Regions from separate parts of the Hafnia sp. CBA7124 genome, predicted to be linked through region 3. Evidence: predicted binding sites of a transcription regulator. Region 3 holds the regulator's gene; each other region holds the start of a gene.

Region 1 (6,069 bases), 570 kb from region 3:
GCCGCAGCGCATTATTTCTGAGGTATTGCCTGATCTGTTGGTTAAAGGCGGTGACTACAAGCCTGAAGATATTGCAGGTGGGAAAGAAGTGATCGCTGCTGGTGGTGAAGTGCGTGTGCTGAATTTTGAAGATGGTTGTTCAACCACCAACATCATTAAAACAATTCGTCAGGGCCACGAATAATCCCCCGATGAACGCTAAGCGGAACATATTGTGAGCGGATTAAAGCAAGAGCTAGGGCTGGCTCAGGGAATAGGATTGTTATCTACATCGCTGTTAGGCACGGGCGTCTTTGCTGTGCCTGCATTAGCGGCGCTGGTGGCCGGCAATGATAGCCTGTGGGCATGGCCGATTCTTATTATCCTCGTGTTTCCGATCGCGATTGGTTTCGCTGCGCTAGGGCGTCACTTCCCAAGTGCGGGCGGTGCCGCTCATTTTGTCGGTATGGCATTTGGGCCGCATATGGCGCGAGTGACCGGTTGGCTGTTTCTTTCCGTTATCCCCGTTGGTTTACCTGCGGCGCTGCAAATTGCGGCGGGTTTTTGGCAGGCTATGTTTGGCTGGCATGGCTGGGAGTTGCTGCTGGTGGAAATCGGCACGCTGATGGTGGTGTGGTTTTTGGGCACCCGCGGAGCAGGTTCCAGCGCGAACTTACAGACGTTGATCGCCGGACTGGTGGTGGCTTTGGTTGCGGCCATTTGGTGGCGCGGCGGAATATCACCGGCGGAAATTCCATTCCCGACTCCAGCAGATGTCAGCCCTCAGAACCTCTTTTCTGCATTGGCCGTGATGTTTTGGTGCTTTGTCGGATTAGAAGCTTTTGCCCATCTGGCCTCTGAGTTTAAAGATCCCGAACGTGATTTTCCTCGTGCATTGATGATCGGCTTGCTGCTGGCAGGCGTGGTGTACTGGGGTTGTACGGTCGCGGTTTTGCATTTCAATGCCTTCGGTGCGGAAAAAGCCGCAGCGGCATCACTGCCGGGGATCGTCGTACAGCTATTTGGTCAAAAAGCGCTATGGATCGCCTGTATTATTGGCTATCTGGCCTGTTTTGCTAGCCTTAATATTTACACCCAAAGCTTTGCTCGGCTGGTTTGGTCACAGGCGCAGCTGAAACCACAAAGCCGTTTGGCGCAGCTTTCACTGCGTCAGGCACCGGTCAACGCGCTGAATGTTGTACTTGGCTGCTGTTTACTGTGCGCGGTGGGCATTTATGCACTAGGTGTGGCGTTGGATGAACTGATTATTTACGCCAACGGCATTTTTATCATGATCTATCTGCTGTGTATGCTGGCGGGTTGCCGTCTACTGAAAGGACGTTCACGTCTGATGGCGGCCATAGGCAGCGTATTGTGTTTGTTATTGCTCTATATGGTTGGCTGGAAAAGTATTTATGCGATCGTAATGCTAGCCGCACTATGGGCACTGTTACCTCGGCGTGCGATGGAAAACGGAGTAAACTCCCATTAGCTATCGAGCTAAGCAGCAATAAAAACGGAAGCCGATGGCTTCCGTTTTTGCGTTTATGCTCGACTCGCTTATTCAGCGTCTTTTGTCGCGGTTGCTTCGCTTGCTGCCAGTTTTTCTTCTAACGCAGCTAAGCGCTGTTCCATCATCGCCAGCTTTTCACGCGTGCGCAGCAAAACCTGCGTTTGTACGTCAAACTCTTCGCGATTCACTAAATCCATGCGATTAAATTGTGCCTGCAGGATTTGGCGGATTTTTTTCTCGACATCATCCCCGAACTCGCGCAGTCCTTTTGGCATGGATTCATGCACCTGACGGGCAATCTGTTCAATTTTCTTCGGGTCAATCATGGCGTGTTCCTTGGTCGTTATGGTCATGCGTTAGGGCTTAAGAACCACTATCAGAACGAATGACGATGATATTGAGCTGATGCACAATAGCAGAGCTATAGCTGCATAGTGTAATGCGAGTTGGCGAATGGATAAACCTCTGTGATCGCTCTTGGATAATCTGGAATGACGATTGCCCAAACTAATCATTAGCGTTATAGTTGACCTGCTTATTCTCAGGGCGGGGTGGAAGTCCCCACCGGCGGTAAATTTATGCATAACGCATGTCTTTCACGGCAAGCGCAGCATAAAAAGCCCGCGAGCGCTTATGCCGCAAGGTGTAAGGACAGCAGATCCGGTGTAATTCCGGAGCCGACGGTTAGAGTCCGGATGGGAGAGAGTAACGATACCTGTTGGGTTTGTCCCACTCGCGTTATTAGGCGCGTTAGCCGTAGGCTTACGTTTGCCACTCCTCAAAGCTGCCCTGATTCTGGTAATCCATATAATTAATGAGGTTTTTTTACCATGAATCAGACTTTACTTTCCGATTTCGGTACTCCGATGGAACGTGTTGAACGTGCGCTGGCTGCATTGCGTGAAGGCCGCGGCGTTATGGTGCTTGACGATGAAAATCGTGAAAACGAAGGCGACATGATTTTCCCTGCTGAAACCATGACTGAAGAACAGATGGCGCTGACCATCCGTCACGGTAGCGGCATTGTTTGCCTGTGCATCACCGAAGAGCGTCGTTTGCAGTTAGATCTGCCGATGATGGTCAGCAACAACACCAGCCATTACGGCACCGCATTCACCGTGACTATCGAAGCCGCTGAAGGCGTGACGACCGGCGTTTCTGCCAAAGACCGTTTGACTACCGTGCGTGCCGCAAGCGCTGAAGGCGCTAAGCCTTCTGACCTGCATCGCCCTGGTCACGTGTTCCCGCTGCGCGCTCAAAACGGCGGCGTTCTGACTCGTCGTGGTCATACTGAAGCAACTATCGATCTGGTGACTTTAGCGGGATTCCGTTCTGCGGGCGTACTGTGTGAACTGACCAATGACGACGGTACTATGGCACGTGCGCCAGAAGTGATTGTGTTTGCTAACAAACATAACATGCCAGTCGTGACCATCGATGATTTGGTGGCTTACCGCCAGTCTCAAGAAAAAATCGCGAGCTGATTTTTAGCTCTGCACGAAAAAGGACAGCCTAGGCTGTCCTTTTTGCTATTTGGAGATGGGAGAGTCTTAACCGAGCGGGCTGCTTTGTAACAGCGTCAGGCTAAATCCCATCACCGTCATACCGCACAGCACGCCATAGCTTGGGTTATTCTGCGGATCAATCTCTTTGGCCAACGGCATCAGTTCGTCTACCGATAGCGCCACCATGATACCCGCTACCATTGCCATGATTGAGGCCATTAACACCGGAGATATGGCCGGCCCCAGCAAAAAGAATGCCAGTAACCCACCTAAAATTTCGGCGAAGCCCGAAATGCTGGCCCACCATAGCGCCTTAGTTTTTGAGCCCGTGGCGGCATAGACCGGCCCAGCAACCGCTAAGCCTTCAGGAATATTGTGAATGGCAACCGCGAGCGCAATACCCATGCCTAATTCAAGGTCGGAGCTGGCGGTGACAAAGGTGGCAATGCCTTCTGGAAAGTTATGCAGGCTAATGCCGAGCGTTAGCAGCATGGCTGTACGGCGCAGGTTGCGTGTTTTCCCTGCCTTAGGCGCATCCATCAGGTCGTGTGCATGCTGGTGCGGCAACATTCTGTCCAACATGAAATAGCCCACCAGACCAATGATAAACATGCCATAGCCAAGCATCGGTGACATGCCTTGGGTATCCAGCGCGGCGGGTAACATTTCCATCAAAGAAATCAGCAGCATAATCCCTGCGGCAAAGCCAAGCGCAAACGCTAAAACCCGGTTGGAGGGTTTCTGTCCGATAATGGCTAATAACGCGCCGACAAATGTGGCACCGCCAGCTAGCAAAGTCAGAATAAGTGGAACTGACATAGCGCCTCCTTGTTGATAATGATTCCTATTATTGTTTTAACCTATCTTTAAGTAAATAGCGAATACAAAGTTATTACCGATGACTCTAATAACTCAACCCCTCTGGGTCTGATATTCAAATTTACTGACAATCATCATCATGGTTATCCGGCAGACGATCGAGATAAATCTGAGTAATGTATAACCATTCGGAGGCGATGCTCTCCGCCAGACTCAGAAAAGGATAATGTTATGACTACCTCTCGTATGCCTGCGCTATTTCTCGGTCACGGTAGCCCGATGAACGTGCTGGAAGAAAATGACTACACCACGGCTTGGCGCGAGTTAGGTAAAACGTTGCCGCGTCCGAAAGCGATTGTTGCTGTTTCTGCGCATTGGTACACCCGTGGTACGTTTGTCACGGCGATGGAACAGCCGCGGACGATCCATGATTTTGGTGGATTCCCACAGGCCCTGTTCGATACGCAATATCCAGCGCCGGGTTCGCCTGAACTCGCTCGTCGAGTACAGGAATTACTGGCGCCAGAAATGGTGCATTTGGATACCAGCGAATGGGGTTTGGATCACGGTACTTGGGGCGTTTTGATCAAAATGTATCCAGATGCCGATATTCCGGTGATCCAACTGAGTATTGATGGTACTCAACCCGCGGCTTATCACTATGAACTAGGCAAGAAACTCGCCGCCTTGCGCGATGAAGGCGTGATGATTGTCGCGAGCGGAAACGTGGTACATAACCTGCGAATGGTTAAGTGGCAGGGCGAAGCGGAACCTTATCCGTGGGCATTCAGTTTTGATAATTTTGTGCGTGAGAATCTGGCACATAAAGGCGAAAACCATCCACTGGTTAACTTTATGCAGCATGAAGGCGCTGAATTATCTAACCCATCGCCGGAGCACTTCCTGCCGCTGTTATATGTGCTTGGCGCATGGAACGGTGAAGAGCCGATTTCTGTGCCGGTGGACGGCATTGTGATGGCGTCGCTGAGTATGCTATCAGTCGTCGTGGGATAGTACCCGCAAACGAAATTCCTCCCCTGCGAAGGGGAGGATTACGATAGGGTCAGTATGCGGAAGTTAGCGACTGGCCTTCTTCTTCAAAAACACCCACATCAGAGCCAACCAAAGCAGCCCGCTGATTAATCCATACAAATTAAAGATCCCACTTCCCTGCCAGAGATAAATACGTTTTGCGATTTCGATGCCCAAGGCATAAATGCCAATGGTGGTCATACCGAGAGCGGCGGCAACGGTGCCTTTGCGCATATCGCTGGCAAACAGCGTGAGGCGATATAATCCTGCGTTAATTAGCCCTGTGCCGAAGGCGTAAAGGCTTAAACCGGCAATGGTCCAAAGGTAAGCATGCGGGGTAAACAGTGTGCCAAAGGTGGCCAGTGCCAGACCGGTAATGATCGGCGGTGCGCCGAGCCACAGCGGTTTTTCAATCGACATCTTTCCTGCGATGCGTGCCAGCACTAAATTGCCCATGATAAGGGCAACAAAAATAGGCACCTGCAACCAGCCATATGCCACTGGCGTCAGCCCTTCACCATCGATCAGTATCACCGGAGAAATCGCGACCCACGCCAACAGCGGCAGGGCCGAAAAACCGATTGATGCCGCACCACAGACAAAACGCAGATTGCCAAATACCTGTCGATAATCTGCCAGCAGGGAGGTTAAGCGTAATTTTTCGCCCTGCGACTGCGCGGTTTCCGGCATCGCTTTCCATAGACCGAGCCATGCAATAAATGCCACTAAGGCAAATACGGCAAACATGCTTTTCCACGGTGCGAATTGAATAAATGCCGCACCGGCCAGCGGGCCAATCAATGGCGCTATCAAGGCCACGTTGGCCATTAATGCCATCAGCTTGATACTGAGCGTTTGATCGAAGGCTTCTTGCACGGCGGCATATCCCACGGCGCCGATAAAACAGAGGCTGATACCTTGGATAAAGCGCATCAGAATAAATTGTTCAATGCTGTTGGTGAATAGCGTAGCGATACAGGCGGCAACAAACAGCATCACGCCGGTCAGCATCACCGGGCGGCGGCCAACGCGGTCAGAGAGTGGCCCAAGCAGCCATTGCAGCATCATGCCACCGAATAAATACGCGGTTAATGAGGTTGGAACCCAGCTCACATCGGCATTGAAATCACGCACCACATGAATCATGCCCGGTTGGATCATGTCGTGGGCGATGTAGGTTGCGAACTCGAATAACACCAGTGCGAGCGGAAACAGCACGGC
Region 2 (6,069 bases), 560 kb from region 3:
CATAGATCTTACCTTAGATTATTACGAGGAGTACAAATTCGATGCTCAGCATTTATCCAGATTTCTAGATGGCGGATACGGGTTGTGAATCTGGCGCTAAATCGCCAATAAATTAATTTAAAAGGTGTTTTTATTCAGGGATGCCGAAATGCCCGGCATCCCTATTTTTTAGAGGTACTTAGAAGGAATATTTCACGCCAACCACCACGGAGCGCTCTGCACCGAACCAGCAGTTATTGCTGTCGTAGCAGCTTGCGACGTAGCGCTTGTCAGTGATGTTATTCACCGCCATTTTCAGCGTGGCGTTATCCAGCGCAGGCGTTAGGTTACCTAACTCATATGACGCAGCCATGTCATACAGCGTAACGGCTGGCAACTGCTCAGTATTACTCTGGTTAGCTTCCATACGACCGATGTAACGGATACCGGCACCGACGGTGAGCCCGCGCAGGAAGGTATCGTCAATGGTGTAGTTAGCCCATGCGCTAGCGTTGTCTTTAGCCGTTTGTACCGGACGGTTGCCGATCAACGCTTTGTTAGCATCTTCGGTAATCTTCACGTCGGTATAAGCGTAGTTCGCCGTCAACAGCAGGTTTTCCAGCGGGGAAGTGCGCAGTTCAAACTCGTAGCCTTTCGACTCGATTTCGCCACTTTGATACTTCTCGTAGGGATCAACGCCGTTCGGGTTAGAGGTCAGCGCATTCTCTTTTTTGATATCAAACACAGCGGCCGTGAAGATGGTGTTCTGGCTTGGTGTGGCAAATTTCACCCCACCTTCCCACATCTTGCTGGTTTCTGGTTTGTAAGAGCCACCGCTTTTGTTACGCCCAGCTAAAGGCTCAAAGCCTTCTGAGTAAGCAACGTACGGGGAGATGCCGTTTTCAAAGTGGTACATCGCGCCATAGCGCTGGGTGTACTTGCTTTGAGAGAAAGTTTCATCTGTATTGGCACCGTATTGCAGGCCGTAGGTGCGCTTCTCGTATTGGTCATAACGACCACCGGCCAAGATGGTCAGCTTGTCGAGATCGATAGAGTCCTGCCAGTAGTAGCCGTTCTGGTGCATTGAATAGCGCACGTTGGTGGCCAGTGACGGATCCCAGGCAATATTGCCGCGGTTAATTTCGTGGTTATTGCGATCGAAGATATCGATGCTTGGCGCAGCGGCATCCTGATACTCGGTTTTGTTGTTCTGCCACTGGTAATCGAAGCCCAGCAACACATTGTGGCGCAGGAACGCGGTATCAAATTTACCGGCAATCTGGTTATCAATGTTGAAGGAATCCATGCTCTCATCGGTCATGTACATACGACGACCGAGAGTGCGGCCATCATCAGCAAGACCGGTGCTGTAGGTGTTTTCCTGATAGGCCGTGATATGCATAAAGCGAGCTTTCTGCGTGAAAGACCACTCATCGCTGAAGCGGTGATCGAACTGGTAGCCGACAGATTCTTGTTTACGCTTATAGGCTTCCCAATTGTGATCGCCCAGATAAACGTCAGTCGGCAGTTTGCCATAAGGAGAATACTTGAAGGTGCCTTCGCCTGGCAGAGAGGTATAAACGCCGGCATTAGGATCGTTCTGGAAGAAGGCTTGTAGCAACAGGCTATTGTTATCGTCGATATCCCAACGCAGAGAAGGCGCTAACAGATAGCGCTCATCTTTGGAGCCTTCGGCCTGCCCATCAACGGCACCGGCTAAGCCCACAAAGCGGTAGCTGACGTCGCTATCGCCAATTTGTCCGGTTGAATCGATTTTCCCTTCGCGACGATTATCGCTGCCGGTATCAAATTCTACGTCGGTATTTTGGTTTTTCTGTGGTTTTTTACTGATCATGTTGACGATACCGCCTGGTGAGGCGTTACCGTATAAAACTGATGCGGGGCCTTTCATGACTTCGATACGATCGAGCATGTAGGTATCAACTTGGCCTTGAATGTTCCATTCGTTGTAAGGCAGTTGTAGGCCGTCGAGATAGTTTTCGCTGTTTTTGAATCCACGAATGGTGAATTCATCAAAACGTGTGATGGCGCCACCACGGTTTTCAGTGGTTACACCCGATACGTAGCGCAGCGCTTCGTTTAGTGAGCTGATGCCGCGCTCGTCGAGTTCTTGGCCTTCAACGGTGTTGATAGTTTGCGGAGTATCTTGCGCGGTCAGATCGGATTTTGTGCCGGTATTTTCGTAGCTTCCCAGCGGTGGGAGGCTGGATTTGGCGCTGACAACGATTTTGTCTGCATCGTCTGCTGCTGCGGTATTTGTTGCTGTATCTGCGAAGACGCTCAAAGGGAATACCAAACAACCGATTGGCAACGCCGCTTTCAACGAAGAGTTAATAAACGCTTTGTATTTCATCTAATTATCCCTGCTTGAAAAAGCACGAAGATCTAATAATTAATTGTGAGCAATCTGGTCATCGCCGGATGTTAACCAGTCAATGACATCGCTATATCAAATGCGATACAGAATGATAATTATTCTCGTTAGCTTTGGTAGCTTTTATTCAAGCAGAGGAGGGGAAACTATTTTTCTTTGTGATCTACGTCACGAATTCATGAGAGTAATTTAAGAATAACCATAAATAACTCAATGAAATTAATCGAGTAATGGTTATTAACAGGTAAGGTATTAATTCTATTTATATATAAGGCAGTCTAACCCACCGATGGGTGGGTTAGCGGCGAGGAGATCTTATTGAATGATGCCAGCAGGTTGCTCAGCTTTTGGGTCTGCGCCATAACGGTTGGCGCCCGTGGTCCCTGCTTTGCAAGACCAGACTAGCAAAATGATCGGGCCGACAACGGGAATAAAGCTAATGAAATAAAACCATCCTGAGCGCTCGATGTCATGCAATCTTCTTACGACGACAGCCAAACTAGGAACAAGAGTCGCAAGTACAAATACAATGAAGATACCAGCAATCAGTGAGCTATCAGATGTGAGCATCAGAACATACAGTATGGCCCAAACGGTGCCCTGGATAAGTGCAAACATCCAATACTCTTTGCGCCGAGCCCGGCCACTGAAGGTGGCGTAATTTTTTAATACTTTGATATACCAGTTCATTGAAAACATATCCTTTGTTTTTAAGTCGCATAAGGATACGTAATGAAGGGGGAATTCTTCTGACGCCGATCAAGAAAGCTATTACTTGATTTAGTAGTAATAGATAAGAATGTTTTAAGTTGACTCCGCTTTTTAACCCAGCGTGAGCGGACAATCACCGCACTCTTTCATCTTAGGCAGCTTATAGCGTTGGCAGCAGGTTCGGCGCTGAATAGTACCGTTACGCATCAGTACGGTGCGATAGAGTGGGTTGTCTTGGCCGTCGGGGAAAGAGGCGGAGAAAAAGAGAGCCTGTTCGAGCTGCGAGAAAAGCACATCACCAATCAGGGGACGTAATTCTCCTAAATACCAATGCATCACATAGCCAATATTGCTCCACATCAGCTTAGCGTTTAAAACGCCTTGGCGCGCAATGGCGTTTACTGCTGGAATCAGATGACGCTCAACTAAGGACACCATACGCTGTAGAGGAGTGCTGTTACGGGCGTCACCGGCTATTAACTGCGGATAATAGATAAATGCCTCAGGGCGTCCACTTTCATGGAAGCGAACTTTGAACTGCCGAATATGTGGATCGAGAGGGGCTGATTGCTGAAGTAGCAACAGCATCATTGGCGGCACCAATAACCCAAAATACCACTGCGCCCACAGGGATTCTAACGGTTTGGCTTCCGGCGTTTTATCAGGGTATTCAGCGTAGTGTTCTTGCTGATAGTTTGCCATGAGCTTGGCGTAGGTTTCTGCCGTTGACCATTGCATAGCAGATAAATCGTGGCTAGCTGCTGATTCATCGATCAAGAACGTGGTGAGAAAATGAGGGTAGTGCTGGCTAAAAAGCGCAGTGAGCTCTTCCGCTTCTGGCGGAAAAGCAGGAAAGACGGCTGGAAAGTAGGCATCAAATTCAGTCAGCGCAGTTATCTTCACCACAACACCCTAGAGATCAAGTATCAAAACGCAATAGTACTGATAACTATTATCAATCGCAAGATGGTGGTTGAACGAAATGTGTCATAGCGCTCATTTAGGTGAAAATTGAAAACTGGTGGTGATGGCTAAGCTAAATGACCAGCATAAACATCGTTGACGCCACAATGTCGGCAAGTAAAGGACGGTGAGTTACGTTACGGGACTATATTTTTTTTAATAATTTATCTTTTAATCAACATATCTACGAATAGGTTGTGCTTAGCTAGATAGAAATTATTTTCCTATCTAGCAGATTATAAAAAGAAATTAGGTTTCTTTTTGCAATAAAACTCTATTACGACCTTTCTGTTTTGATATGTACAGCGCTTGATCGGCACGCGTTATGGCATTTTCTAAATTATTGCCATGCATCTCTGAAAGCCCCGCTGAAATTGTTACCACGTTGCTTCCATTTGGCTGGTATTCATTGATTAACGCCAACTGTTCTACATGCAAACGAATATGCTCACATATTTGTATCGCGAGACTTTCAGACGCATCGCGTAAAATAAGTAAAAACTCTTCACCGCCATAACGAATGGCTAAATCTCTAGTACGAACGGCTTCTTTGATAATTTGAGCAATACTTTTTAATGCTATATCACCGTATTGATGCCCGTAGTGATCGTTATAGAGTTTAAAGAAATCAATATCTAACATGACAACAAAGTGTTTATGCTCAGTGTCACAATCGCTGCCCATATGATGGAATTGAAACTCGAGGCCACGGCGGTTAAGCAGCGTGGTAAGGGGATCAATCATGCTGAGATCGCTGAATCGCGCTCTGTCTTGCTCCAACTGAGTGACTAGTCTGCGTGTAAATGCCTCACGCCGCCGCGTCATTGCGTGATGCAATGACAACGCAATGATCGGTAATGTGAGAACGAATAAAATACGCGTCATATTGTGGAAATCTTCCAACACAATAACGGTTATTGCGACGGGAACGGCATTAAGGCAAAACGCTAATAAGTTGTCAGAAAGCGCGACGGCTGCAATAAAAAATATGCTGAACAGATTGATCAATAAAAACTCATGGCTGTTGGCGTCAACATGCTGATATTTAGCTGCTATATGAAACGACCATAGCAATCCTAGCAATAGAGAAGCAACGTTGAGCTTCAGCAGATATTTGTCGCGATGCCATATCAATGATATGGACGAGAATAGGCAAAAGACAAAAACGCCAATGCCTGCAAACGTATACGGCGGATCTGTCTGTAATGGATTGAGCAGCGCATAAAACGATGTAGCACCATTTAACAGGATAAATAGCAAGAATGTCATATGGCTTTTGCTATTTAATAGGTCGTCGTAGTTTTTTGCGTTCATTAAATAAGGCTCGTGACTGTCAATATCGCTCAAAATAAAAATAGAAAATGGCAGTAATATGTTAGCTGTTAGACAAGAATTTTCTTAGGGATGTCTGATGTGGCGATAAAACTAACAGCTTTGATCTAAGATGTCATGCGCTTGTAATCAATGTGGGTTATATCGCCTTTTTTTGAGTGAATATCGTACAGTGCCTTTGCGTGTCCTGCCGATTTAATGCCTTTACACATACATAATTCATGGGTGAAACGGTTTATGACTCAGTATATGATATTGGGAATTATTATCATTTATGGTGCGGATTATGCTGATTGCTGCGATGGCGTTTCTGGTGGTGTGGGGGATAAGTTTATGGGTCTGCAAATCTCTTAGCGGGATTTGGGGGATAAGCTTGCCGACGTTAGTGCTGCCCATGCTGATTGTTTCCAATCTGAATCTATCTTTTTTAAAAGGCATGATGGTGCTGGCCATGTTGGTCACGTTGGCGATGCTGTTTAATCCACGTCTGCGCAACTATGTGCTGCTTCCATCAGGGCTGGCTCTGGCGGGAGGGTTAGCGACAATTTCATTAAATTACAATTACTTTGGGATTTAATATGCGGGTATACGAGCGAGAAATTATTTAAATTGAAAGCGAATAGTAAAATAGAGGGATTTTAAGAAGACTCGCTGAGGAAGAAGAAACAATCTGTTGGTGCGAAGAGAGG
Region 3 (6,069 bases):
AATCATGCTTAGTCGTGGTAACCTATTTGTTACAACATAAGATTTGTCGCACTCCGTTGCCGCATGTTTAGCGCATGAAGCCCGCGAATAGACACCACGAATAGACCTAACGATATGAAACTCAACTACCGCGAACATATTCCAGCCCAGCAAGCCCAGTTTCCACCGGCATTATTGATCCACGGTTTATTCGGCAGTCTGGATAATCTTGGCGTATTGGGCCGAGACTTGCGCAGCGATCGCCGTGTGATTCAGGTTGATATGCGCAATCATGGCCACTCGCCGCGCTCAGAGCGCATGGATTATGCCGCGATGGCCGAAGATTTACTGGCGTTGATCGACGATCTTTCGTTACCGCAGTTGGATGTCATTGGGCACTCAATGGGCGGAAAAGCCGCGATGACGTTAGCTGCACTTGCCCCCGAGCGTATTCGCCGCCTTGCCTTGCTGGACATTGCGCCCGTTGACTATCAGGTTCGTCGTCACGATACGATTTTTGCAGCTATCAACGCAGTGACGGATGCACGGCTGACGCGTCGCCAAGAGGCCGCTGAAATCATGCGCAGCTACATCCAAGAAGAAGGTGTAATACAGTTTTTACTGAAATCTTTTCAGGAGGGCGAATGGCTATTTAACGTGCCCGTTCTGTGGGAGCAATACGAAAATATCGTGGGCTGGCAAGAAGTAACGCCTTACCAAGGCCCTGCGATGTTTATCAAAGGTGGCTTATCGCCCTACATCCAAGATATTCATCGCGCCGCCATTGCGCGCCAGTTTCCTCATGCTAAAGCTCACGTGGTAGCCGGTACGGGCCACTGGCTGCATGCAGAAAAGCCAGAGCTGGTGCTACGCACGCTGCACCGTTTTCTCGACAGCGATGAATAAGTCAAACAGCTTAATTTTGTCGCCTTCACGACCTAACTTAATCTTAACGACAGCCTCACTGTAGAAAAAATCACCATTCATCAGTGAGGTAAGTAAGATTAAGGATTGTCGCAGCTGGGGGCGCTGGGGTATTATGGCGCGCTATTATTCTGGCAGGCAGTTTTGCTGTTCAAGGATAGTGCCGGTAAAGGGTGAATGGCCCTAGTATGTTAATCATGATCTGATTCGTTACGCAGATTCAAAATTCTCCTTGTAGTACCGCTACCTGATATGGCCAAAGAACAAACGGACCGCACGACTCTGGATCTGTTCGCAGATGAACGTCGTCCGGGTCGCCCGAAAACTAACCCGTTATCTCGGGATGAACAGCTAAGAATTAACAAACGCAACCAACTGCGCCGCGATAAAGTGAAAGGACTGCGTCGCGTCGAGCTAAAGATTAACGAAGAAGCGGTTGAAATGCTGAATCGTTTGGCTCAGGAACAAAACATTAGCCGCAGTGAATTGATTGAACAAATTTTACTCAATCAGATTTTAAAATCTTAACGCCACCAGCACACAATGACGACAAATCGATACGGTTTAAAGTGCTATAGTGCGTAAAGTACGTACTGGTCTTTCTCAAGATTCTAGTTTAATTATTTGATATAAAAGGTATAAACGCGACATGGCAATCGTAGGCATTTTCTTTGGCAGCGACACGGGCAACACGGAAAACATCGCTAAGATGATCCAAAAGCAACTCGGAAAAGACGTTGCTGAAGTTCATGACATTGCCAAAAGCAGCAAAGAAGACATCGAAGCATTCGATATTCTTCTGCTTGGCATCCCAACGTGGTATTACGGTGAAGCTCAGTGTGACTGGGATGATTTCTTCCCTTCTCTGGAAGAGATCGACTTCAACGGTAAACTGGTTGCTCTGTTTGGCTGCGGCGACCAAGAAGACTATGCAGAGTACTTCTGCGACGCTATGGGCACCATCCGTGATTTGATCGAGCCACGCGGCGCGACTATCGTTGGTCACTGGCCAACGGCGGGTTACCATTTTGAAGCGTCTAAAGCGCTGGTTGATGACAAAACCTTCGTTGGTTTGGCTATTGACGAAGATCGCCAGCCTGAACTCACCGCAACGCGTGTTGATGCGTGGGTGAAACAAATTTCCGAAGAGATGAGCTTGGCTGAGCTGGCTGGCTAATCTGAAATTGTGCCCGCTGACTGCATAAGTCAGCGGGTATTTCAGCGATTGGCGAAAGCAACTTGCAACATCTATGTAACTCATTTTTCCCGCTCTAGCCCCCGCCACCAGCAGAGTTACATATTTGTCAGTGTGTTACGTTTTATTTCCACCTTGTAATTCCGTCCAAGTTGTTAACACACTGCGGTTTCCATTTACCGCCATCAGCCTTATAATGAATCTCAATTATATTTTCAGTTCGGTGACAATTAGGGCAACGTAGGCAGCAAATGCAGGCTATCCTAAACGTCTTCGAGCTAAGTAACGGGACAGAATCCGAATGACAGATAACAACACTGCTTTAAAGAAGGCTGGACTTAAAGTCACGCTTCCGCGTCTTAAGATTCTGGAAGTTCTGCAAGATCCAACTTGCCACCACGTCAGCGCAGAAGATCTGTATAAGAAGCTGATCGATATGGGTGAAGAAATCGGCTTAGCCACCGTTTACCGTGTACTGAACCAGTTCGACGACGCTGGAATTGTGACTCGTCACAATTTTGAAGGCGGAAAATCCGTATTTGAACTGACTCAACAGCATCACCATGATCATCTGATCTGCTTAGACTGCGGTAAAGTGATCGAATTTAGCGACGACTCCATCGAAAAGCGTCAGCACGAAATCGCTAAAAAATATGGTATCCAACTGACCAACCACAGCCTGTACCTGTATGGCCACTGCGCTGAAGGTGATTGCCGCGAAGACGAAAGTCTGCACGATGGCAGAGAGTAAGCGCTCGCGAGTGTAATGAGGCGACCTGAGGGTCGCTTTTTTATTGCCTGAAATCCACCATCTTCGTTTTCTCGTCGAAAAACAGACAAAAAAAAGCCCCTCAGGCAGGGGGCTAAGCAACTCACAACTAAATCACTCATATGGCTTCGGCAGGTACCATAGCAACAATAATGATGATGAAACGGTATTAAAAATCACTGCGTTAATACGTTATTGCGGCATTCCCTACCCCACCGGAGCAGAGAATACCTTGCGTACCTATCTCGATATCACGCCTGTACCGGTTCTACGCGGCTATAGCGCTTGCCGTCTGGGCTTACTGAACGAATTTGAACGTCGCCAGAAACGGTTGGTTGAGCTTTAGCATCATAACGCTGCCACTGCTTGCCACCGTCTACGGAGTATTCAATCCCCAACCCTGGCAGCGCAATGTTGGCTTCCAGTTTCCCGCCCACAACTTTTGCTCCAGGAACCGGCAGGCGATATTCCACACCAGCTTTATCCATTTTCGCCAGCTCACGCTGTCCCATCAGGTTGGCAAAGCGCTGCCAATCACTCAGCAGAGATTTTTTGTCGACCAAGTCGGTTTCTCCGCCTTTATATTCACGGCCCGCTTTGTAGTCCTGCTCCCAACCCGCGCGATGCCATCCGCGCTCCGCCACCGTCATAACGCGAGGATAAATTTTATACTCCATCATTTCGTCGGTGCGCGTGGTTTCACTCCACAGCTGCGCTGAGAGTCCATAAACGCCCGGCCATGGCTTATCGCTTTTCGCGGTAAAGAAATTGCCGTCACGGTCTACGGAAGTTTCCGCATTCTGTGGCATGTTGTCTGGCGCGAAACTGAAGATCTTACGCTCATCGTTAAAGCGAGTTCCCCAGTAGTAGCCATTTTCCTGTGGATTCACCTCATACGGGAAATCCATGTAGACGTAGTCTGGGTTAGAAACCGTCACTTCATAGCCTTTGTTCGCCCAGTCGTTTACGGTATCAAAACCGCCCCAATAGAGCGTATCCCAGAAGTTAACACCCACGCGCTTGGTGGCAAATGCCTTCGCGTCTTTGGCATCCTTCAGGCCATCCTGCCACGCCTGCATTTTTTCAATGCCGTGCTTATTGACGATCTGGCTGACTTCAATCGCAAAGTGGCTTGGGAGATGCTCCATATCTTCCACTTTGCCGCTCTTAATTAGGGTCTGGCAAACCTGAGACTGCGCCCATGGCTTATCCTCTTTGCTCTGATCGATAATGCCTTTGCCCGGCTCAATCTTGCCATTCTTATCCTGATAACCCGGCCCTAAGCGGATATTCTTAGCTTCATCACCGCCGAAGTGCCACGTGGTTAATGGCTGCCCCGCCTCTTTGTGCATCTGCGCCACTTCGCCGATCACTTTATCGACAAAGCGCTTAGAGGAATCTAAGCATGGGTTCAAATAGCTCTTACGATCATAGAACTGCACAGACGTGGTGTTTGACGTATCCGTAGGATCAACCAAACGGAATTCGTTAGCGCCCTTCTCGTCACCAGCGGCTTTCAGTTTGTCATAACGCGCTTCCATCGAAATCACCGCCGCACGAGCATGCGCAGGCATATCGATTTCAGGGATTACTTCGATCTGACGTGCCTGAGCATATTTCACGATATCGATATATTCAGCGCGAGACAGATGGCCAGAACCATTATTGTTAGCATCAGGTCCTGAGCCTAGCTGTGGTAGCAGGCACTCTTTCTCGCTCAGATCGTGGCAGCGTTTTGAGCCCACATCGATAAGCTCTGGCAGGCCAGGGATCTCAATACGCCAGCCTTCGTCATCGGTCAGATGGAAGTGGAATTTGTTCATCTTGTACGCCGCCATCTGGTCTAGCAGGCGGTGTACCGCTTCTTTGGAATGGAAGTTACGCCCGATGTCCAAGAAGATGCCACGGTATTGGAAACGCGGCGCGTCTTTCGCATCTAAGGTTGCAATCTTCATGCTGCCATCGCTTGGCACCAGAGAAAGGATGGACTGTAAGCCGTAGAAAACGCCAGCCTGATCGTAACCAATGACTTCAGCCCCCTTTGGCCCGATCTTCAGCTCGTAAGCCCCCGGAACCGCTAAGTCGCCTTTGAAGTTATTAACCGCAATCACCGTTTTGATTGGATAGCCTTTGGCATCGTTTTTCACACCTAACAGCGCGAAACGCTGCTGTGCGGCTTCTGCCGTGGCGCTGTTCAGAACGGTAAGATCCAGCGCAACGCCTTTACTGAGGTCAACGTCCTGCTGATGGATTTTCACTTCCATCGGCGTTGGCATAATTTGGCCACGCAGGCTCTGCGCTGGCAGCTCTTTCACATCGGCGTTTTTGTCGAAGCGAGTTTCAGGCACCATCAGAACATTTTTATCGTCTTTGGTGCGCTTCCACAGATCGCCCGCAAACGGCGTCACAAACTGACGTAGATCTTCCGTATCGGTGCTGGCAATCACCTTAGGTTTAGCATCCTGAGAAGTGACGTACCAACGCGGCATAATGTCACTTTCAAACAACTGCCAGTATTCACCAATCAGCGGAATTTCCACCGATTGACCGGCGGTAAACCCTTTAAATTTATCGGTGGGTTCAATTTTGTGCAGGTCACCGGTCACAAACGTAATTTTGAACTGATCGCTTTTCACGTCCAGAACCTGACGTGGGTTATGGAAATAGATCGCCCAGTCATTGCCTTTAATATCACTATCGCTGGTTAGCGTGATGACCGATTGGTTACACGATGCCCAGTCAGCGCCCAGCGCGGCACAATCGACGCCGTTCTCTGCCGCGCGGTTGTCGGTGACTTTCACGTTAACTTTTAACTGACTCAGTTGGTCAACGATTTGCTGATCTGCCTGGCTTGCTGCGGAAAAACCGAGCATGCCCAGTGCAGAAACGGCAACGGCCAACGTGTTCAATTTAAATTTGCTCATCCTAAAGCCCCATCCTTAATCAGTTATTGTTGCTGCGAATTTCCTGCCAAACTTTGTTACAGGCCTGCTGGTAATTATCTCCAGCACCGGTTTTAGCCGCCTGAATACAATTTTGGTAATCAAATACGCGTACGCTTTCCTTTTCGGCAAAGGCCTGATGCGTTTTACTTTGCTTCAGCACTTCCAACACCGACTGACAGGCTGAAATTTTATCTGGGTTACCTTCAGCGGTATTAATGCAGTTGCTGTAGGCTTGTTTTAACTTTGCATCTTCTTGA
Region 4 (6,069 bases), 1.5 Mb from region 3:
AAAAGGTTCGAGCATAGCGCCAATTTAGCAACATTCTTATGCCGTAATAGAATATGATGCTAAAGATAACCGCAGCGATGATCAGATTTTGAATATTGATCAGCGTATAGACATCAGCACTCAGACTAAAATAGCGCTCAAGCGTTGGCGGTGCGTCGATGAGCGTGCCGCAAGCCACAATCATGACCTTCATCCAGAATGGGGCAATTAGCCCTAGCCAAAACAGGCGTACACCGATCCCTTTATTGCCGATATTATAGCGCCAGCGTTTGCCTAAAATTATCTCAACGATCCATGAGCAGCCAGCCAAAGGGATAACGATACTCAAGGTCATTGCCACTGCCGATGAGGGCGTGAAGAAAGGGATCATCAGATAGCTGAGGCAGTACGCCGCCGTCAGCGGGATTAATACATTTCGCCCAAATAGCAGGATCATTGCCGTCGCTAAACTGACGGGTAAATAAGCTAAATGAACGTTCTCGTAATAGATAACGGCATGCGGAGAGATACTGCGAGCGATGGGGAAAAAAAGCAGAGTGACAATAAACGCCGTTATTTGTTTTCTCAAGTTTGAGCTGAATTTAAAAGCCATCGCGAGTTCGCATTAGTCGGTTAGAGTTAATGTAAAAATATAATTTCACCGCATACATTCAAGCGTATAGGAGAATGATATCTGTAGATTACAGTAGAACTGAAAATTCTCTGAATAGCTGAATTGTGACATTTATTATCTATTTTTTCAATTAAACTAATAATTTACATTATAAAAACAAATATGAAGTGGAGGCGTGTTCATTCAGGTTGTTAATCTGCGGAAGAGTTTATTCCGCAAGGGGATTAGTGCTTACAAATACAAGGCCATTATGGCGGAAGTTTTATTACCGGAGTTTCCTCTGCTCTCTAACTCTAAGGAATGTGGTGCATTTGTTATGAGTAATTTAATTCAAATAAAAAAGCCACGTTGTATTCGTGGCTTTCTAATAATTCAAATTGTGATAACGATCATCCTATTCATGGCGCTATCACGGTTTCGCTGTCCGGCAGCTTTTAAGAATATCCAAGCTAGGATCGTATTCCTTAGTCTGCACATTCATCATGGCCAGCATGGTATGGAAGAGATTATCGTGTGAATAGTCGTTTGTCTTGGCCAGCTTGGCGACACAATCACGATCGATTCCATTGGCTTGAACAAAGCCATCTGATAGCCACATTTCCATTGGGACCTTAGTTTGCTCATCAGGTGCAAACTTATAAGGTGTTCCATGTAAATACAAACCGTCTTCGCCCAATGATTCACCATGGTCAGACACATAATACAACGCAACGTTATAGTCTTTTTCGTATCCTTTAAGCCGTTGAATGAACTGGCTCACAACATAGTCCGTATACCGGATGGTGTTATCATAGGTATTCACTAATTCCTGCTGGGTACAGTTTTCAATATCACTACGCTGGCAGTCAGGGACAAAGAAACGAAACTCTTTAGGATAGCGTTTATAGTAGGTTGGACCATGGCTGCCGATAAGGTGGAATGCTAGCGTCTTATTTTTCCCATCTGCTGGAATGAGCTTATCCAAATCGTTTAATAGCACGGCATCGTAGCAGGTTTCGCCATCGCAAAGATTTTTGTCGCTGTTCGCTGGCACTATTTGTGTTGGGATGCGATCGCAGGCGCCCTTACATCCTTCATCATTGTCTTTCCAGTAAGTAGACACCCCTGCTTTTTGCAAGATATCCATCAATCCTTCACTGTTGCGGGCAATGTTATTATCAAAGTGTGTACGCGGCATATTCGAGAACATACAAGGCACTGAAATGGCCGTTGCTGTACCACATGAACTGACCTTTGAGAAATAAATCAGGTCGGGTTCTTGGCTGGTATAAGGGTTGGTTGGGCGAGCATATCCCTGTAGCTGCTGATTCTGATGGCGAGCCGTTTCCCCAACGATTAGAAAGACCAGCGTTGGTTTACTGCCCGTTTTCTGCACCAGTTTCGCATCGTCACCGATTTTACGGAACGGAATGGGTTTGGTCAGATAGCGGCGATTAATATACTGCGAAGCGCTATAGAGATAGTTAGTTGGCACAATCTCCAAATTGAGCGAGCGGTTATTACGTCCAACGGACGCGTAGTCTTGGTAATAGAGGCTAGCAACCAACGCAATAATCAAAAGTGACACCAGCATAGAAACTAAACGCAGCCCAAAGCGGGCGAGAAAGCCGTGCGCATAGATAATCTGGGTTCTCATTAATATCACGCAGGGCAGAATGCCGGTGAATAACACCCACAATACCACCGAGAAATTGTAGTACGACGAAGCTTCGGCGGGATTGGTTTCAAAAATGTTTTCAATCATCGATCGATCGAAAATGATCTTGTATTTCAATTGTGCATAGCTAGCAAAGGCGCTGACCACCAGAATGACGCAAAAGAAAGGTTTGAAAATCGGTTTAAACGTGAACGGTGTAAAAACAAAGTTCAGGGCAGCAATCAGCACCAGTGGGATTGAAAATGCAAAGCCAAGCTTATAGTTATCTAGCGAAGTCAAAATTCGATAGAAATGCAATAAAATCGGTAAGTTAACTACGAGAGTAAAGTAAATGGCCAAAATAATGGTCAGTGATAAAAAACTGACTCTCAACGCCTTTCGCTGCAAGGTAAACGCTCCCCAAAACCTGTTAAATGACCATGTCTTATAGAACAGTGGACAAGAATTAAGCGTAATAAATAAAACCGCTTTATAGTGGGGCAGATTAGCGAGCCAAACTTAAGATAGCCTTAAGCTATCAAGGCTTCAGGTGATAAGAACTCAGCGAGTGAAAACGGCTGAGCGTTTCCATAGTGAATGATATTTTGTAATAAAAAAAACGCCGCTTGGGTTATCAATGCGGCGTTAAATCATTGGGCTGATTAGATGAAAATTTACCAGTAATTAGCAAACGCCAAAATCACCGTCTTCTTGATAGAGGGCCAGATGGGAAGCCACTATAGTTTCCTGTTTTTCGTTTCCTAGTTCATTCCATGAACAGGTAATCTCATTGTCGTTAACCGCGACAACAGTCATACGTGGGCCACCGCTGGTTTTTTGCACGCTATCACCAACTGAAAAACTCATGCTTCTCTCCTCAATACATCGGGCTAAAGAATAAACAGAAACTGTTTATCTTATTGAATATTTGGATATTCAAAGATATTCAAATAAGGAATGAATTATAAAATAGACTAAGCTGGCCCAGATAAATAGTGAAAAGAACCGATGTCTATGGTGATAAAAATTGAATAACTTTCCAGTGATGTCGATGCCTATTTTTCACTCGCATGGTTCTTTCTTTCTCTGCAAAAAATCCCACTTAAAAAAACCATTGCTTTGTTTTTAAAAGTTATTTTCATTTCAAATACCAGAAGGTAACAACTAGCCACACTTTAATTCACAAATAATATGAGGTGAACGCTTGTTTTTTTATTAACCGTAATGATAATCGGTATCATTATTTTTACGGTTCTTTACATGCGCATTGTGCGCAGGCAAGAGAGAAAAGCATGTTTGTTCCCTTCCTCATCATGTTCCGCGAAGGCCTTGAGGCTGCGTTGATCGTCAGTCTTATCGCCAGTTATTTAAAGAGAACCCAGCGTTCGCAGTGGTTGGGCGTCGTCTGGATTGGTGTAATCCTCGCCGCTGCGCTCTGTTTAGGATTGGGGATCTTCATCAATGAAACTACTGGCGAATTCCCACAAAAACAGCAGGAATTGTTCGAGGGACTGGTTGCCGTGGTCGCGGTCTGCATTCTGACCTACATGGTTTTCTGGATGCGTAAAGTTTCCCGCTCGGTAAAAACACATATCGAAGGGGCGATTGATAACGCACTCAGCGCAGGCAAAGGTCAGGGCTGGGCGCTGGTAGCGATGGTTTTCTTCGCCGTGGCGCGAGAGGGACTAGAGTCGGTCTTCTTCCTATTGGCGGCATTTCAGCAAGATGTTGGCGTTCAGGCGCCCATCGGCGCGGTACTGGGTTTGGTCGCAGCAATTCTCGTCGGCATGATGATTTATTGGGGGGGGATAAAACTGCACTTAGCTAAGTTCTTTAAATGGACAAGCCTCTTCATTCTGTTTGTTGCTGCAGGCCTTGCCGCAGGTGCTATCCGCGCTTTCCATGAGGCTGGACTATGGAATTATTTGCAAGATATCGCCTTCAATCTCACCGACGTGCTTTCAACCCATTCACTGTTAGGAACCTTTTTAGAAGGCATTTTAGGCTATCAAGAGGCCCCTTCGGTGAGCGAAGTGTTGGTCTATTTCCTGTATCTGATCCCAGCACTGATTTTCTTCTTCATGCCACAGCGCACAGATGTCGCGGCGGTAAACGGTAAAGCAGATCATTCACGCTAATGAGTTTTCAATACTATTATCCTATTTTTCAGGGAGTTATTTCTATGTCTAGCACGACTTTTCGCCGCACTGCGCTGTCTTTAGCTTTACTGACTTTACCTGCGACCGCGGCACTTGCCGCTGACGCATTGCCGCAGGTGAAAATCGCGGTCAATGACAAACAGTGCGAGCCGATGACGCTCACAATTCCTGCCGGAAAAACCCAGTTCATCGTGCATAACAACAGCCAAAAAGGTCTGGAATGGGAAATCCTTAAAGGCGTCATGGTGGTGGAAGAGCGCGAAAACATCGCCCCAGGGTTCACCCAAAAAATGACGGCAACCCTTGAGCCGGGCGAATACGATATGACCTGCGGGCTGCTCAGTAATCCGAAAGGAAAAATCATTGTTCAAGCCGCCGACGGCGCAGCCGCGGTAAAGACTGACGCAATGGCGCTGGTGGGGCCGATTGCAGAATACAAAATTTATGTCATGCAAGAAGTTAAGCAGCTGGTTGAGCAGACTAAAGCCTTCACCGATGCAGTGAAAAAAGGCGATCTGGCAACGGCACAAAAACTTTATGCTCCAACGCGTCAGCATTATGAACGTATCGAACCGATTGCAGAATTGTTCTCCGATCTCGATGGCAGCATTGATGCGCGTGAAGACGACTACGAACAAAAGGCCCAAGATCCTAATTTCACCGGTTTCCACCGTCTAGAAAAAGTGTTGTTTGGTGACAAAACCACCAAAGGAATGGACGGCTATGCGGATCGTCTGATGAAAGACGTGCTCGAACTACAAACCCGCGTGACGACGCTGACCTTTGCTCCAAGCAAAGTTGTCGGTGGCGCGGCAGGTCTTATCGAAGAAGTGGCTGCAAGCAAAATTAGCGGTGAAGAAGATCGCTACAGCCGCACCGACCTGTGGGATTTCCGTGCCAACGTCGATGGTGCGCAAAAGATTGTGAATCTGCTGCGTCCGATGCTGGAAAAAGCGAATCCTCAACTGCTCGCCAAAATTGACGCCAACTTTAAAACCGTTGATTCCATCTTAGACAAATACCGCACCAAAGACGGCTATGAGTCCTATGAAAAACTCACCACCGCAGATCGCAATGCGATGAAAGGACCGATCACTGCGCTGGCAGAAGATTTGGCACAGCTGCGTGGTGTGTTAGGGCTCGATTAAGATCCTCGATGCGCTTAGCACGCTAGTTGCACAAAATTGGGATTCGAAATACTGGGGTTAGAGAAATGAGTGGTAAAGGATGCCCGATCACCGGGCTGACAGGGGAGGCCGAAATGCCTTCCCGCCGCCGTTTACTGTTAGGCGCTGGCGTATTAAGCGGCGCCTTGGTATTAGGTGGATCAGTGAAGGCCGATACCGGCACCAAACCGTTAGCGACGGATAAATCCCCCGAGAATGCGCGCTGGCAGAAGCAGCCTTTCTATGGGGAACACCAGGCTGGCGTACTGACGCCGCAGCAGGCTTCAGCCATGCTGGTGGCTTTTGACGTGCTGGCGACGAATGCTCAAGATTTACAACGCTTAATGAAACTGCTCACCGAGCGGATTGCCTTTTTGACGCACGGCGGCGAAGCCCCGCACGCAGATGCCAAATTGCCACCGATGGATTCCGGCATCATGGGGCCGGACATTTATCCTGATAATTTGACGATTACCGTGTCAGTAGGGGATTCCC

Evidence for each region. The regulator Fur, encoded in region 3, represses iron uptake genes when iron is present. The targets are predictions, from matches to a motif close to ATAATAATGAGAACNACTATCAA.
Region 1: a site for Fur is predicted at 3,829-3,851, ahead of zupT (zinc transporter ZupT). Genes of this name have one in related genera too.
Region 2: a site for Fur is predicted at 2,466-2,488, ahead of CPY98_RS03110 (TonB-dependent siderophore receptor). Genes of this name have one in related genera too.
Region 4: a site for Fur is predicted at 3,474-3,496, ahead of efeU (iron uptake transporter permease EfeU). Genes of this name have one in related genera too.

The regions. Positions count from the first base shown of each region.
Region 1 is NZ_AP017469.1:649,545-655,613, forward strand. Features, by position in the region: gene hldE (bifunctional D-glycero-beta-D-manno-heptose-7-phosphate kinase/D-glycero-beta-D-manno-heptose 1-phosphate adenylyltransferase HldE) at 1-184, shown strand, start outside; gene yjeH (L-methionine/branched-chain amino acid transporter) at 215-1,471, shown strand; gene CPY98_RS03070 (accessory factor UbiK family protein) at 1,540-1,818, opposite strand; FMN riboswitch at 2,026-2,203, shown strand; gene ribB (3,4-dihydroxy-2-butanone-4-phosphate synthase) at 2,323-2,976, shown strand; gene zupT (zinc transporter ZupT) at 3,043-3,816, opposite strand; gene ygiD (4,5-DOPA dioxygenase extradiol) at 4,048-4,830, shown strand; gene CPY98_RS03090 (MFS transporter) at 4,894-6,069, opposite strand, start outside.
Region 2 is NZ_AP017469.1:659,599-665,667, forward strand. Features, by position in the region: gene CPY98_RS03105 (lysine N(6)-hydroxylase/L-ornithine N(5)-oxygenase family protein) at 1-3, opposite strand, end outside; gene CPY98_RS03110 (TonB-dependent siderophore receptor) at 179-2,353, opposite strand; gene CPY98_RS03115 (DUF805 domain-containing protein) at 2,690-3,064, opposite strand; gene fhuF (siderophore-iron reductase FhuF) at 3,197-3,988, opposite strand; gene CPY98_RS03125 (GGDEF domain-containing protein) at 4,298-5,362, opposite strand; gene CPY98_RS03130 (DUF1435 family protein) at 5,667-5,957, shown strand; tRNA gene CPY98_RS03135 (tRNA-Leu) at 6,055-6,069, opposite strand, start outside.
Region 3 is NZ_AP017469.1:1,215,500-1,221,568, reverse strand. Features, by position in the region: gene ybfF (esterase) at 115-885, shown strand; gene ybfE (LexA regulated protein) at 1,156-1,431, shown strand; gene fldA (flavodoxin FldA) at 1,553-2,080, shown strand; gene fur (ferric iron uptake transcriptional regulator) at 2,400-2,849, shown strand; gene CPY98_RS05670 (beta-N-acetylhexosaminidase) at 3,119-5,791, opposite strand; gene chiQ (ChiQ/YbfN family lipoprotein) at 5,811-6,069, opposite strand, start outside.
Region 4 is NZ_AP017469.1:2,712,702-2,718,770, reverse strand. Features, by position in the region: gene CPY98_RS12735 (EAL domain-containing protein) at 1-592, opposite strand, end outside; gene CPY98_RS12730 (phosphoethanolamine transferase) at 1,023-2,657, opposite strand; gene CPY98_RS12725 (YodC family protein) at 2,934-3,116, opposite strand; gene efeU (iron uptake transporter permease EfeU) at 3,542-4,387, shown strand; gene efeO (iron uptake system protein EfeO) at 4,432-5,556, shown strand; gene efeB (iron uptake transporter deferrochelatase/peroxidase subunit) at 5,622-6,069, shown strand, end outside.